DNA from 3 places in the Pantoea sp. AS142 genome. Region 3 is predicted to be linked to each of the others. Evidence: predicted binding sites of a transcription regulator. Region 3 holds the regulator's gene; each other region holds the start of a gene.

Region 1 (4,505 bases), on a different contig from region 3:
GAGCATCTGCAGATTGGTATCCATGCTGTTGAGTTGCTGCGCGCCGAGGGCGATAAGTTGCATTCGCGTAAGTTGCGGACGTTTAATGAGCCGCCTTTCAGGTAAGTTTATCGCCGCTGGCTGGCAGAGGTTTGTTCGCTGCGCGAACGGGCTGGCGTGCTGCGCTGAGGCTGGGGTTGTTCGCTGCGCGAACGGGCTGTGAGAGGGTTTCGTTCGCCTGGTAAGTCAGGCAGTTTCAGACTCGCCGCTGCAGGCGACCGACAAGGGGGCGCCAGTCGCCGCGCCCCCTTGACCCCGGGCTCCGGCCTGCATCACCGCCGCTTCGCGGTGCCTTCGCGTCTTCCGGATTTCTCACGGAACGGCGGGACGCGCCATCCCTGGCGCGAACCCGCCTCTTCGCGACATCCCTGTCGCTCGTCCTAAAATCCCTCATCCGCTCAGCGGCTCTGACGGCCTCCCCACCCCCTCGCTGTTATTTCTTCTTTTTGGGTTGAGTACTTTATCGCTTTACGTTTCCGGGATTAGCTTTGGATTTCACGCCAGCAAACACCTCAGCTCTGCAAACATAAAAAGATATTACAGGCGGGGATTTACCAGAGGCATCCGCAGCGCTGAGGAACAACCGCAGGCCAGGATGAGCCGACAGGACGTCGGCGAAAGAACGGCACGCGCCAGGGATGGCGCGTCCGGGCGGTCCGTCGGCCGCAGGGCGTGACGAAGGCACCCCGCTAAGCGGGGCGCGCAGGCTGCCGGACGCCGGGATTGTTAAGGGGCGGGCGTCCGCCCCTTGACGCGACCGCCTGCTCAGGCAACCTGAAACGCCCGAACGCCTGGCGGGCGTAAACTTCTCAGTGCAAGCCCGCTGCAAAGCGAAACTTACTCAGTGTCAGCCCGCAGCCAAGCGAGCCCTGCTCAGTGCCAGCCCGCTGCTAAGCGCCCCCCTGCCGACAGGCAACACCTAAGCACTCAGCCATCCCAGCTTGATCACAAACAGAATTGACAGGATAACCAGCGCCGCATTCACCTCTTTAGCACGACCGCTCAGCAGCTTCACCAGCGTCCAGGTAATAAAACCAAACGCGATGCCGTTAGCAATCGAATAGGTCAGCGGCATGGTCAGCGCGGTCACGGTGACAGGCGCTGCGGTGGTGATATCTTTCCAGTCAATCTCTGCAAGACCTGAGGCCATCAGCACCGCCACAAACAGCAGTGCAGGCGCCGTGGCATAAACCGGCACGCTGGATGCCAGCGGCGAGAAAAACAGCGCCAGCAGGAACAGCACGGCGACCACAATCGCCGTCAGGCCGGTACGGCCACCGGCACTCACGCCCGCCGCCGATTCCACATAACTGGTGGTGGTCGAGGTGCCGAGCAGCGAACCAAACAGCGCAGCCGCACTGTCGGCAATCAGCGCACGGCCCATTTTCGGCACGTTACCCTGCTCATCCGCCAGGCCGGCGCGTTTGGTTACGCCCAGCAGCGTGCCCGTGTTATCAAACACATCGACAAACAAGAAGGCAAAAATCACGCTGATCAGGCCAACGTTAAATGCCCCGGCAATATCCAGCTGCATAAAGGTGGGTGCAATCGACGGCGGTGCAGAGAAGACCCCGGCAAACGGCGACAAACCGATACCCATGGAAATAAAGGTCACCAGCAGAATACCGATCAGCACCGCACCGGTCACCCGACGCGCTTCCAGCACCACAATGACCACAAAGCCGAGCATTGCCAGCAGCGGACCCGGTTTAGTGAGGTCGCCAATGCCCACCAGCGTCGCCGGGTTATCCACCACAATGCCCGCCCCTTCCAGCGCAATCAGCGCCAGAAAAAGCCCGATACCGGCACCAATCCCGGCACGCAGCGGCAGCGGAATACTGGCAATAATCCACTCGCGAATCTTAAACAGCGACATCGCGAAGAAAATCACCGCCGAGAGAAACACCGCGCCCAGCGCAATCTGCCACGTGTAGCCCATATGCAGCACAACGGTGTAGGTGAAAAAGGCGTTCAGCCCCATGCCCGGTGCCAGCGCAATCGGGTAGTTGGCGATCAGCCCCATCAGTACGCAACCAATCGCCGCCGCCAGACAGGTCGCGACAAACACGGCGCCCTTGTCCATGCCGGTCGCGCCCAGAATGCTCGGGTTCACAAACAGAATATAAGCCATCGCCAGGAAGGTGGTGATCCCGGCGATAATCTCAGTACGAACCGTGGTGTTATGCGCTTTGAGTTTGAATAGTTTTTCTAACATCATCATCTCTCGATACAGGAGACATCAGTCTCACTTGCCAAAGGGGTTTGCATGCTGATTATTCTGTTTCCGGGACATTGACGCCGGCCGCTGCCTACTTGCGTGCCAGAATCGCCTGAAATCCCTGACTTACCCACTGCCCAAAGCAATTGCCATGCCATATCCCGACGCAATCGATTACCTGGCAGAGCCGGATGCGCCTAAGAGCATTCCGAACCAAAACGAGGCGCGATTATGGTGCAATGCACCGATGCCGCGCAATCGTTTTCCTGCAGCAAACGGGCAGCCCCGAAAAACTCTGCGCCAGCGCACGCTTCCACACTCTCACTGGCGAAGCCGGTCACGTTTCAGCACACTGCCTCAGCAACCTTTTCTGGCCTGTGTAGACTCCAAAATTAACTCTTTCGTAACATTGAGGCCGCGCAATGAAGCCCGCGATTCTGGTGGTGGATGATGACCCTGCTGTCTGCGACGTTTTGCAGGATGCGTTAAGTGAACATCTGTTGACTGTTTACCGCTGTCATCAGGGAAAAGCGGCGCTAGCGATGCTCAGCGAACACCCGGAGATCTCGCTGGTGATGCTGGATATGATGCTGCCCGATACTAACGGGCTATTGGTGTTGCAGCAGCTTCAGCGTCAGCGACCGGAGGTGCTGGTGATTATGCTGACCGGCATGGGTTCAGAAGCGGAGATGGTGGTTGGCCTGGAGATGGGCGCAGATGACTACATCGCCAAACCCTTCAATCCACGTGTGGTGGTGGCGCGCGCCCGGGCGGCCCTGCGTCGTAACGGCCGCATTGCGCAGGCCGATCCTGAACAGGAGGGCTGGTATTTTGGCGGCTGGCAACTGGACGATAGCCGCTGCCAGCTGTTTAACCCGCAGCGTGAACTGGTGCCGCTGACCCAGGGAGAATATAGCCTGCTGCGGGCGCTGGTGCGTCACGCCCGCAAAGTGCTGACCCGCGATCAGCTGCTGGAGCTGACCCACAGCGAAAGTCTCGACGTGTTTGACCGCACCATCGACGTCCTGATCATGCGGCTGCGCCGCAAAATCGAAATCAACCCGCACCAGCCCGACCTGATCCGCACCATCCGCGGACTGGGCTATGTCTTTTCCGTCGATGTGGTGAAACCCGATTCGACAACGCGTATCAGCCAGATTGCCTGATTACCCCTGCTGCGCTCAGGGTAGCCAGTGCGCATAATCATTACACAGCAACCCGTGCGGCGCTTCATCTTCATCCAGCGGGTTGAAACGGGCCAGTGGCGTCAGAAACACATTGTCGTTTTCGTCGTCATTGGGCATCGACACCTCGCCCACCAGCACGTCACCGAAGCCGCTTTCGCCCCAGAAACTGTGCCAGATGCCCGCCTCCAGCGTCACGCTTTCCCCCGGCGAGAGCCGAAGCTGTACACCGGCAGCATGGGTCTGGCGCAGGCCATCCAGCGACACCGCCACCGGCGAGTCAGCCAGTCCGTCACCCTCACGGTTGTGCAGTTCGACGATCAGATTGCCGCCGCCACGGTTGATGATGTCTTCCATCTTGCGCGGATGATAGTGCATCGGCGTTAGCTGCCCTTCGCGCACGTGCATGATCTTCTCGGCGTAGGGTTTATGCCACGGCTGCCCGCCTGGCGAGCCGTTGCGCAGGGTAAACAGCGTCAGCCCGGTCTGTAAAAAATCAGCCGCGCCAAAACTGGTGAGATCCCAGCCCAGCCGCAACGCCAGAATCTCCTGCGCCACGTCACGATTCTGCGCCCGCCACTGGCTCACGCCGTAATCAGCCCACGGTGGCAGATGCACACCCTGCTGCCGGAAGAACTCGCGCGTATCTTGCAGGTAGCCGTTAACCCTGGAACGTTGCATTGTGGCCTCCTGAGTGCGGCACCGGGAAGGTGCCGCACTCAAATTTATTTCACCGTCCAGCCCTGGTAGCTGCCGATATTATTGCGATCAATCAGCTTCACCGGGATCAGCACCGGCTTACCGGGCGCAGGCTTGCCCTGCAGGATGTCATAGCCAATCTCAACCGCGTTGGCCGCCATTACCTGCGGGTCCTGGGCGGGTGTGGCGACGAACAGCGAATTCTTGCGCTTCAGCGCCTCTTCCCCGTCCGGCGATCCATCGACGCCCACGATAAAGAACTCACTGCGCTGTGCTTGCTTCGCCGCTAAATCGGCACCAATGGCGGTCGGGTCGTTGATAGCAAACACCGCATCAATTTTCGGGTTAGCCGAGAGCAGGCCGGT
Region 2 (4,505 bases), on a different contig from region 3:
AGACTGGTTAAGCCGCGCTGGCGCTCCTCAACCACCAGCCAGTCCCGGAAGAGTTGAAAATCTTCCATTACTACCTGCTCCCGTGCCGGGATCAGCGTTTCCCAGCGTGACTCATCCAGATAGCGGCTGCGATACAGCCCGAAGTTTTTGCCGTCGCGGTTGGAGCGAATGAAAAACTGGTGCTCGTAATGGTCGATGCTGTACTCATGATCGCGGCGGCGCGGCAGAAACACATGCGGCTGCGCGTCGGGGAAGTTCGCATCAATCAGCTGAATTTCGCTGGTGTTGGTGCTATAGAGCGCAATCATGATGAACTGCCTGGAGGTGGTCTTGTGCACGCTGAGATGATAGGTATCATCCTGCTCTTCATAGACCAGCTGGTCGTCAGACTGAGGCGAGCCGAGCTCGTGTCGCCATACCTGATAGGAGAGCAGCGTTTGTGGGTGTTTGCGCACATAGTAGACGGTGCGGGAGTCGTTACCCCAGGCGAAGCTGGATGAGGCGTTACTCAGCACTTCAGGATACCAGCTGCCACTCTCAAGGTTACGGAACCGGATGCCATATTGCCGTCGTGACAGGAAATCTTCCGCCAGCGCCATCACCCGGTTATCGGGGCTGATGTGCAGCGCGCCCATGGTGTAGAAATCGCTGTGCGAAGCGCGCTGGTTGGCGTCCAGCAGCAGGCTCCACTCGCCCGACTCATCGCTCGCTGCGGGCTGGCGGTAATAGGCAGGATATTCATTGCCGCTCTGGTAGCGGCTTTGATAACGGTAACCGTTTTTTACATAAGGCACCGAGTGATCTTCAGGCGGCAGGCGATCGATAATCTCTTTTAGAACCCGGTCCTGCAGTGGCTGCTGCGAGGACATAATTTTTTTGCCGTAATTGTTTTCGGCACGCAGGTAATCAAGGACCTCGCTGTTTTCTCGTTTGTCGTCGCGCAGCCAGTAATAATTGTCCACGCGGGTCTCACCATGCAAGGTCATCTCATGGGGTATTTTTTTTGCGATGGGTGCTTTCATCCATCCGTCTCCGTCAACGTAATGATCTGTAAGCGTAACACTTCAACAGCCGGAAGCCAGACATAGGGTGAGAAGCTGCCGCCAGCCGAGCACATCCTGTGACCCGCCGGCGGAGTATCGGAGCGATTAGCGGGCAGGCAGACGGGCTTTTTCAGCCTCAAGATCCTGCTGAATGCCGTCACGGACATCCTGCGGGATTTTCAGCGCGTCACCCAGCGCGGAGAGATAGCTGCGTTCCATGAAGTGATCAACGTCGATGGCAGCACAGCTCAGGAAGTAAAGCTCCAGCGCTTCTTCCTCGTTTTTTACATCGGCGGCGAGCCATTGTGGATCCAGCGGGCGGTTCATCGCTTTCTGAATCAGCTGTTCTGCATCCTGACCGTAACCGGACTGATGAATATTCTGCTCAATGGCTGCCCGCTCCTGATCGTCAATATGTCCGTCGCTTTTCGCGGCAAACACCAGCGCCGTTACCAGGCGTTCCGCGCGCAGGTCGATGGGCGTCTGCGCCATGCCAAAGTCAGGCTCATTCTGGTGCGCTTCGCTGACCCGCTGCTTGTATTTGTTCCACAGCACCGCGCCTGCCGCCGCACCACCCCCCATGATCAGCGCTTTGCCACCATATTTTGTCAGCAGTTTGCGCGACGACTTGCTGGCAATCAGCAGACCGGCCAGACCGCCCAACGCACCCGGTGCCAGCATATCGCTTAGGCCACCGCCCGATTTACCCTCACCGCCTTTCTTCGCCAGTACCGATTGAATCTGTTGCAACCAGTTATTCATCATCCACGCCTTTTTAAGATGTCAGTTCGCTATCCTGACGAAAAGGATGTCAGGAAACGTCAGAGCGGGAAAAGTAAGGCAAACAGCGATGCCAGACAGACGAAAGATGAGAACGCAAACGTTTTCGTTTATACTTGCGCGCGAATTTTGACTGTTTAGGTGAATGTATGACGACTCTCGGAACAGCGCTGCGTCCGGCAGCGACGCGCGTGATGCTATTGGGTTCAGGTGAACTGGGTAAAGAAGTGGCGCTGGAGTGTCAGCGTCTGGGGGTGGAAGTGATCGCGGTTGATCGTTACGCCGATGCCCCGGCAATGCATGTCGCCCATCGAAGTCATGTAATTAACATGCTGGATGGCGCAGCGCTGGCTGCGCTGATTGCTGAAGAGAAGCCTGACTTTTTGGTGCCGGAAATTGAAGCCATCGCCACGAATACGCTGGTTGAACTGGAGCAGCAAGGCCAGCGTGTGGTACCGACCGCCCGTGCCGCACAGCTGACTATGAATCGCGAAGGCATTCGCCGTCTGGCGGCTGAAGAGTTGTCACTGCCGACGTCACGCTATCGCTTTGCCGACAGCAAGGCGCGCTTCGATGAAGCAGCGACAGAGATCGGCTTCCCCTGCATTGTGAAGCCGGTGATGAGTTCATCCGGCAAAGGTCAGAGCGTTATCCGCGACGTCAGCCAGCTTGATAAAGCCTGGGACTATGCGCAGCAGGGTGGCCGTGCCGGTGCCGGGCGCGTCATCGTTGAAGGGGTCGTCGACTTTGATTTTGAGATCACCCTACTGACCATCAGCGCAGTTGATGGCATACATTTCTGCGCGCCTATTGGTCACCGTCAGGAGGATGGCGATTATCGTGAGTCCTGGCAACCGCAGCAGATGAGTGAAGTGGCGCTGCAGCGGGCACAGGATGTTGCCGCGCAGGTGGTTAAGGCACTGGGCGGCTATGGCTTGTTTGGTGTTGAGCTATTTGTCTGCGGTGATGAGGTGGTATTCAGCGAAGTGTCGCCGCGTCCACACGACACCGGCATGGTGACGCTGATTTCGCAGGATTTGTCGGAGTTTGCGCTGCATGTGCGGGCGTTTCTCGGTCTGCCGATTGGCGGGATTCGTCAGTATGGCCCGTCAGCGTCCGCTGTTATTCTGCCGCAACTCACCAGCCAGAATGTGCAGTTTATGAATGTCGACGCGGCGCTGGGCGCCGGTCTGCAACTGCGTCTGTTCGGCAAGCCGGAGATCAGTGGTCAGCGTCGTCTGGGCGTGGCACTGGCCAGCGGTGACAGCATCGAACAGGCGATTGCGCGTGCGGTTGCCAGCGCCGCAGCGGTCACGGTTCAGGGGTAAAGTTATGGCGGTGAGCAGATGCTCACCGCCATAACTTACGTCGCGCCTTCGACTGCTTCGCGCGCCAGGCGGGTAATGCGATCCCAGTCGCCGACTTCCAGCGCGTCGTGGGGCACCAGCCAGGAACCGCCGATGCACAGCACGCTTTTCAGCGCCAGATAGTCACGGTAGTTGGCCGGAGATATGCCACCGGTCGGACAGAAACGCACCTGCGGGAAGGGGCCACCAATCGCCTGCAGCGCTTTAACGCCGCCATTGGCTTCTGCCGGGAAAAATTTAAACTCACGCAAACCGTAGTCCATACCGGTCATTAGTTCAGAAACGGTGCTGATGCCCGGAATCAACGGAACCGGTCCTTCAACGGCGGCTTTCAGCAGTGACTCAGTGACGCCCGGGCTGATAATAAATTGCGCACCGGCATCGGTCACTTCCTGTAACTGCTGCGGATTAATCACCGTTCCTGCACCGACGATTGCATCCGGCACTTCTTTGATCATCGCACGTAAGGCGTCCATCGCTACGGGCGTGCGCAACGTGACTTCCAGCACTCTGACACCGCCTGCCACCAGCGCTTTCGCCATTGGCACCGCATGTTCCAGTTTATTCACAACGATGACCGGCACCACGGGTCCGGTGGTGAGAATCTGTTCAGCACTCGTTTTCCAGTTTTTCATCAGTTCCCCTTGCTTGATAACACCGGGATTGAGACCCGGTCATGGAGCATCGGCTCCTGCCCTGTAAATTGCGTCACTACCATACATGATCCGCTTCCTGAGCGTCTATCATCCTGCTAAAATTTTGAAACAGCAGTTCAATTTTATTCGTCTCGGCTGGTGAGATTTAAAGGCGAAAAAAAAGCCCGCGTTGCGGGCTTCGTCATCATGTCAGTTATTCAAACTCATTCCACGAGCGGCCATCGCGGGTGATCATCGCCACTGAGGCTACCGGACCCCAGGTCCCCGCCTGATACGGCTTGGATGAGTCGCCATCCGCAGCCCAGGCGTCGATAATCGAATCGACATAGGTCCATGCGGCTTCAACTTCATCACGACGCACAAACAGCGCCTGAATACCGCGCATGCTCTCCAGCAGCAGACGCTCATAGGCATCGGCAAGGTGCGACTGGTTAAACGTCTCGGAATAGCTCAGATCCAGCTTGGTGGTCTGCAACTTGTGTTTGTGATCGAGGCCAGGCACTTTGTTCAGGATCTCGATATCCACCCCTTCGTCCGGCTGCAATCGAATCGTCAGCTTGTTTTGTGGCAGCTCTGAGTAGGAATCTTTAAACAGGTTCATCTCCGGATTTTTAAAGTAAACCACGACCTCAGAGCATTTGGTCGGTAAACGCTTACCG
Region 3 (4,505 bases):
GCAGGCAGGTTGCGCAGAGGCAACAACAGTTTGTGCGCTTGCTGCACGCTGCATAAAGTAACCGATCAGCGCGAGCAGAATAGTTACCGTCATCATCAGTGTGGTGGTAAACAGCGCCTGGGTTAATCCGGCCGACACCGCCAGGCTGGCGGCAAAGCAGAGTCCTAACTGCAGCGTGTTCTGCAACGCTGCCGCTTTACCGGTGGCGTGCGGGAAAGGCATCAGCGCACCGGACACCACAATCGGATAGACCGCACCGTTAGCCAGCGCCATACCGCAGAAGGGTGCCATCAGGCTCATTAGCGTGCTATTGCCTGACAGCGCAACAGCAAACAGCGCAAGAATGCTCAGACTATAGACTCCCAGCAACCAGGGCAGCAACTGTGCGCCGCTAAAGCGGTTGAGGAGGGCGCGACAGCTGAATCCGCCAATTAAAAAGGCGAGTGTTTGCGGCACATAACTCAGGCCGATATCGGCAGGCGAGAGACCCAGATCCGCCAGAATAAAGGGCGAGCCGGTCAGCCAGGCAAAAAAGCTGGCTGAACAGGCGGAATAGATCAGCACATTTCCGCTGTAGACCCGTGATTTTAGCAGGGTGAAAAAGCCGGGCTGCGTACCTTTTTCGCCCGCGGGCTTACGCACGGTGGGCAGGCGCAGAGTAGTCAGAATCAACGCCACCGCAATCAGGGTTAGCACCAGGAAAATCGAACGCCAGTGGAAGTGACCGATCAGCCAGGCACCCAGCAATGGGGCCAGCGCCGGAGAGAGTGCAACCAGTGGCATAATGGTGGCAAATACTTTGTTGGCGCGCGCGGCAGGGTAGCGATCCACCACCAGCGCTTGCCAACTCACGGCCGCAGCACAGACACCAATTGCCTGAACAAAGCGCAGCGCCAGCATCAGATAGATATCATTTACCCACAGCATGCCTGCGCAGCCAACACCAAACATGGCCAGTCCGGCCAGCAGCACCGGTTTACGGCCGATGCGATCGGAAAGGGGGCCCCAGAAGAGCTGACCACAGGCGAAGCCTGCCAGGAATAGACTCATGCTGGCGCTGATCAGGCCGGGCGAGGTGTTAAAAGTTTGCTGCATTGCGCCAAAGGCGGGCAGGTACATATCAGTGGCTAAAAAGCCCAGCATGCTCAGCAGGGCAAGATAGGGCATGAATCCTTTATTCGACGACATTTGACTCTCATTTTGGCAGGATAAACGCGTCAGAGTGTAAAAGGTGCGTCTGACGCTGTGAAACGGTAATATTTGCCGATTGCTGTTAAAATTTTTGAAGGCAAATTATGTGGTCAGAATATGCATTAGAAGTGGTTGACGCCGTCGCCCGCGGGGGCAGCTTCAGCGCCGCCGCGCAGGAGTTACACCGGGTACCTTCTGCCATCAGCTATACGGTGCGTCAGCTGGAAAACTGGCTAGCGGTACCGCTATTCGAACGTCAGCATCGTGAAGTGGTTCTGACCCCGGCAGGCGAACATTTTGTCCGGGAAGGGCGCAGCATCATCAAAAAAATGCTTGCCACACGGCGACAGTGTCAGCAACTGGCCAACGGATGGCGCGGCCAGCTAAGCATTGCCGTTGACCGTATTGCTAAGCCTCAGCGCACCCGGCAAATGGTCAAAGATTTCTATCGCCACTTCCCCGATATGGAGTTGATCATCAGCTATGAAGTTTTTAACGGTGTATGGGATGCGCTGGCCGATGGCCGGGTGGATGTGGCGATTGGTGCGACTCAGGCGATTCCGGTTGGCGGACGGTTTGCCTTTCGGGATATGGGCAAACTCAACTGGCGTTGCGTTGTCGCGCCTCACCATCCCCTGACGCAAGCGAGCCAGATAGATGACGACACGCTGCGCAGTTGGCCATCACTGGTGCTGGAGGATACGTCACGCGCACTGCCGCGTCGTATGACATGGACGCTGGATAACCAGCGCAGGCTGGTGGTGCCGGAGTGGCAAACCGGCCTTGAGTGCGTGCAGGCGGGATTGTGCGTGGCGATGGTGCCTGGTCATCTGGCCAGGCCACTGCTCGACAGCGGCGAACTGGTTGAACTGACGCTGCCGGTGGCGTTTCCGGACAGCCCATGTTGCGTCAGCTGGGCAGAGGATCGCGCATCACCGGCGACAGGCTGGTTGCTCAGCTATCTGGGTGATGCGCAAACGCTTAATCAGGAGTGGTTAAGGGAAGATTACCGGCGATAGTCGCGGAACGGGCCATCGGCTACTGAACGGCGCTCAATCAGCGTGGGATGGACTTCAATCGTTTGTGAAACTTCACGCTTACTGGTGATACGGTCCAGCAGCATATCCAGCGCTTTCTCACCCAACTGGGCTTTAGGCTGATGCACTGTGGTCAGGGCGGGGGCGAAATAGCGGGCGTTGCGCACATTGTCATAGCCGATCACCGAAATGTCCTGTGGTACGCGCAAACCCATCTCATCGGCGGCGCAAATCGCGCCCATCGCCATGATGTCACCCCCACAGAACACTGCCGTCGGGCGTTGCTTCTGCGACAGGATCTGCTGCATCGCCTGATAGCCCGACTCCGGCTCAAAGTCACCCTGCACAATCCATTCGGTGCGCGGCTGAATACCCGCCTCTTCCAGCGCCTTCAGGAACCCGGCATGGCGGCCGCCACCGGTGTTACGCTCCATCTGACCGGGAATGGCACCAATCTCACGATGTCCACGTTCAATCAGATAGCGTCCCGCCAGATAACCGCCCTGAAAGGCATTATCCAGTACTGTGTCTGTGAAGTCGGCGCGCGACTCGCCCCAGTCCATCACTACCATCGGAATATTGCGGTTCTCTTCCAGCATTTGCAGCAGGTCGTCCGGATATTCAGAGCACATCACCAGCAAACCATCTACGCGTTTCTGCGCCATCATGCTGAGATAGGCGCGCTGTTTTTGCAGATCGTTATGCGCATTACCCAGAATCAATGTATAGCCTTTATCAAAACAGTGATTTTCAACCGCTTCAATAATTTCAGCGAAATAGGGCGCTTCGCTGGAGGTGGCAAGCAGGCCCAGCGTCTTGGTATGGTTCACTTTCAGGCTGCGCGCCACGGCGCTCGGTGAGTAGTGCAGTTCCTTAATCGCCTGCCAGACCGCGTTGCGCGTCTCTTCAGCCACAAAGCGGGTTTTATTGATGACGTGCGAAACGGTCGTCGTTGAGACTCCTGCGCGTTTCGCCACATCTTTAATTGTTGCCATGAAAATCGGACTCCAGTGCCTATCTAACCCTATGATAAGCTTTGTGTTAAACGTTTGCGTCTGTTCAGGGTTTTTTCCGCAAAAATGCCGCTTTACCGGACAGAAAACAGGCTCCTGGCGGAGAAAAACCGCCTGACAGCGTGCGCAAACGGAATCAGGGTTGCGCGCGTTGCGCAACAAAGGCGGGATTCTAACAAGGCTGGACGGATAAAACGAGATTTTTACTGGGCCCTGTGGGAAAATGCGATATCCACACTAATTGTGTGATGAAGGAGCAAGCAATGAGTACCGATCTTAAACTGGCTTTAATGACCACCGTGGGCTGTCTGCTGATGATTGTGGCCTTTAGTTTTACTGCCATTCTGCACTAATAAAAAAGCCGGGATTATCCCGGCTCTCTTCTGCTTGTTCTGCTACTCAGCGTATGGTTTTCGGCGTCATCACGCGACGGGCACCAATATAGTGACGTTGCCAGTAATCTTCCCCTAATGCGCTGATCTGAATATCTTTGCCGGTACGTGGTGACTGGATAAATTTGCCGTTGCCCAGGTAAACGCCGACGTGGTCAGCAGTACCGCGTCCATTGATGCGGAAGAAGACCAGATCGCCTTTCTCCAGCGACTCACGCTTGATTGGCGCAGCATCACGCAGGTGATACATCTCGTTAGCGGTTCGTGGGATTTTAAACTTCACCAGGTCTTTATACGCGTACCAGACCAGACCGCTGCAATCGAAACCGGTATGCGGTGAGGTGCCGCCCCACTGATACGGCTTACCTAACTGACCCATCAGCTTGGTCATCGCTGTTTCGCGCGCTTTCTGGTAGCGCTGGCGATGAGATTTGCTCATTTTAATCGTGCCGGTCTCGCTGGGGGTTACCTCAACCGTTTTCAGCGGGCGCTGATGACCATAGCGTTTCTTGTCTTTGTTCTTGTTGATACGGGCTGTTTTAAGCGAGGTCTTTTTAGCAGGTGTCTGTTTAGCGATGAGTTCGACTTTTTTCTGTTTTTTAGTTTTTAGTTTTTGAACCGAGCTGAGGCGAGTTTTTTTCGTCACCGTTTTCAACGGGCGACGCTTGCGGCGCTCATCGTCGCGCGCGCTCTTTTTCTCTGCCTTATGCGTACTAACGTTCACCGGTGCGTGCGGCGACGCAGCGGCGATGTTAAAAAACAGTTGCGCAAAGGCCAGCATGAAAAGCGTAATGATTAAACGCATAGTCCATTGAAGTCGTTAAGTTGTCAGGGCCACTACGCACCGCGACAAAGTTGAGATTAATCTGATC

Evidence for each region. The regulator PurR, encoded in region 3, represses purine synthesis genes. The targets are predictions, from matches to a motif close to CANGCAAACGTTTGCNTG.
Region 1: WFO64_RS07625 (NCS2 family permease) is a predicted target of PurR. The motif match lies at 2,509-2,526, and genes of this name have one in related genera.
Region 2: purT (formate-dependent phosphoribosylglycinamide formyltransferase) is a predicted target of PurR. The motif match lies at 1,917-1,934, and genes of this name have one in related genera.

What each region holds. Positions count from the first base shown of each region.
Region 1 is NZ_JBBCMO010000002.1:581,093-585,597, reverse strand. Features, by position in the region: gene WFO64_RS07630 (AMP nucleosidase) at 1-105, shown strand, start outside; gene WFO64_RS07625 (NCS2 family permease) at 959-2,257, opposite strand; gene WFO64_RS07620 (response regulator transcription factor) at 2,680-3,423, shown strand; gene WFO64_RS07615 (D-lyxose/D-mannose isomerase) at 3,439-4,122, opposite strand; gene WFO64_RS07610 (ABC transporter substrate-binding protein) at 4,167-4,505, opposite strand, start outside.
Region 2 is NZ_JBBCMO010000007.1:53,217-57,721, reverse strand. Features, by position in the region: gene WFO64_RS13915 (prolyl oligopeptidase family serine peptidase) at 1-1,022, opposite strand, end outside; gene WFO64_RS13910 (tellurite resistance TerB family protein) at 1,149-1,805, opposite strand; gene purT (formate-dependent phosphoribosylglycinamide formyltransferase) at 1,973-3,151, shown strand; gene WFO64_RS13900 (bifunctional 4-hydroxy-2-oxoglutarate aldolase/2-dehydro-3-deoxy-phosphogluconate aldolase) at 3,187-3,825, opposite strand; gene zwf (glucose-6-phosphate dehydrogenase) at 4,040-4,505, opposite strand, start outside.
Region 3 is NZ_JBBCMO010000001.1:967,417-971,921, forward strand. Features, by position in the region: gene punC (purine nucleoside transporter PunC) at 1-1,188, opposite strand, end outside; gene punR (DNA-binding transcriptional activator PunR) at 1,296-2,210, shown strand; gene purR (HTH-type transcriptional repressor PurR) at 2,198-3,223, opposite strand; gene cydH (cytochrome bd-I oxidase subunit CydH) at 3,505-3,594, shown strand; gene WFO64_RS04875 (C40 family peptidase) at 3,641-4,438, opposite strand.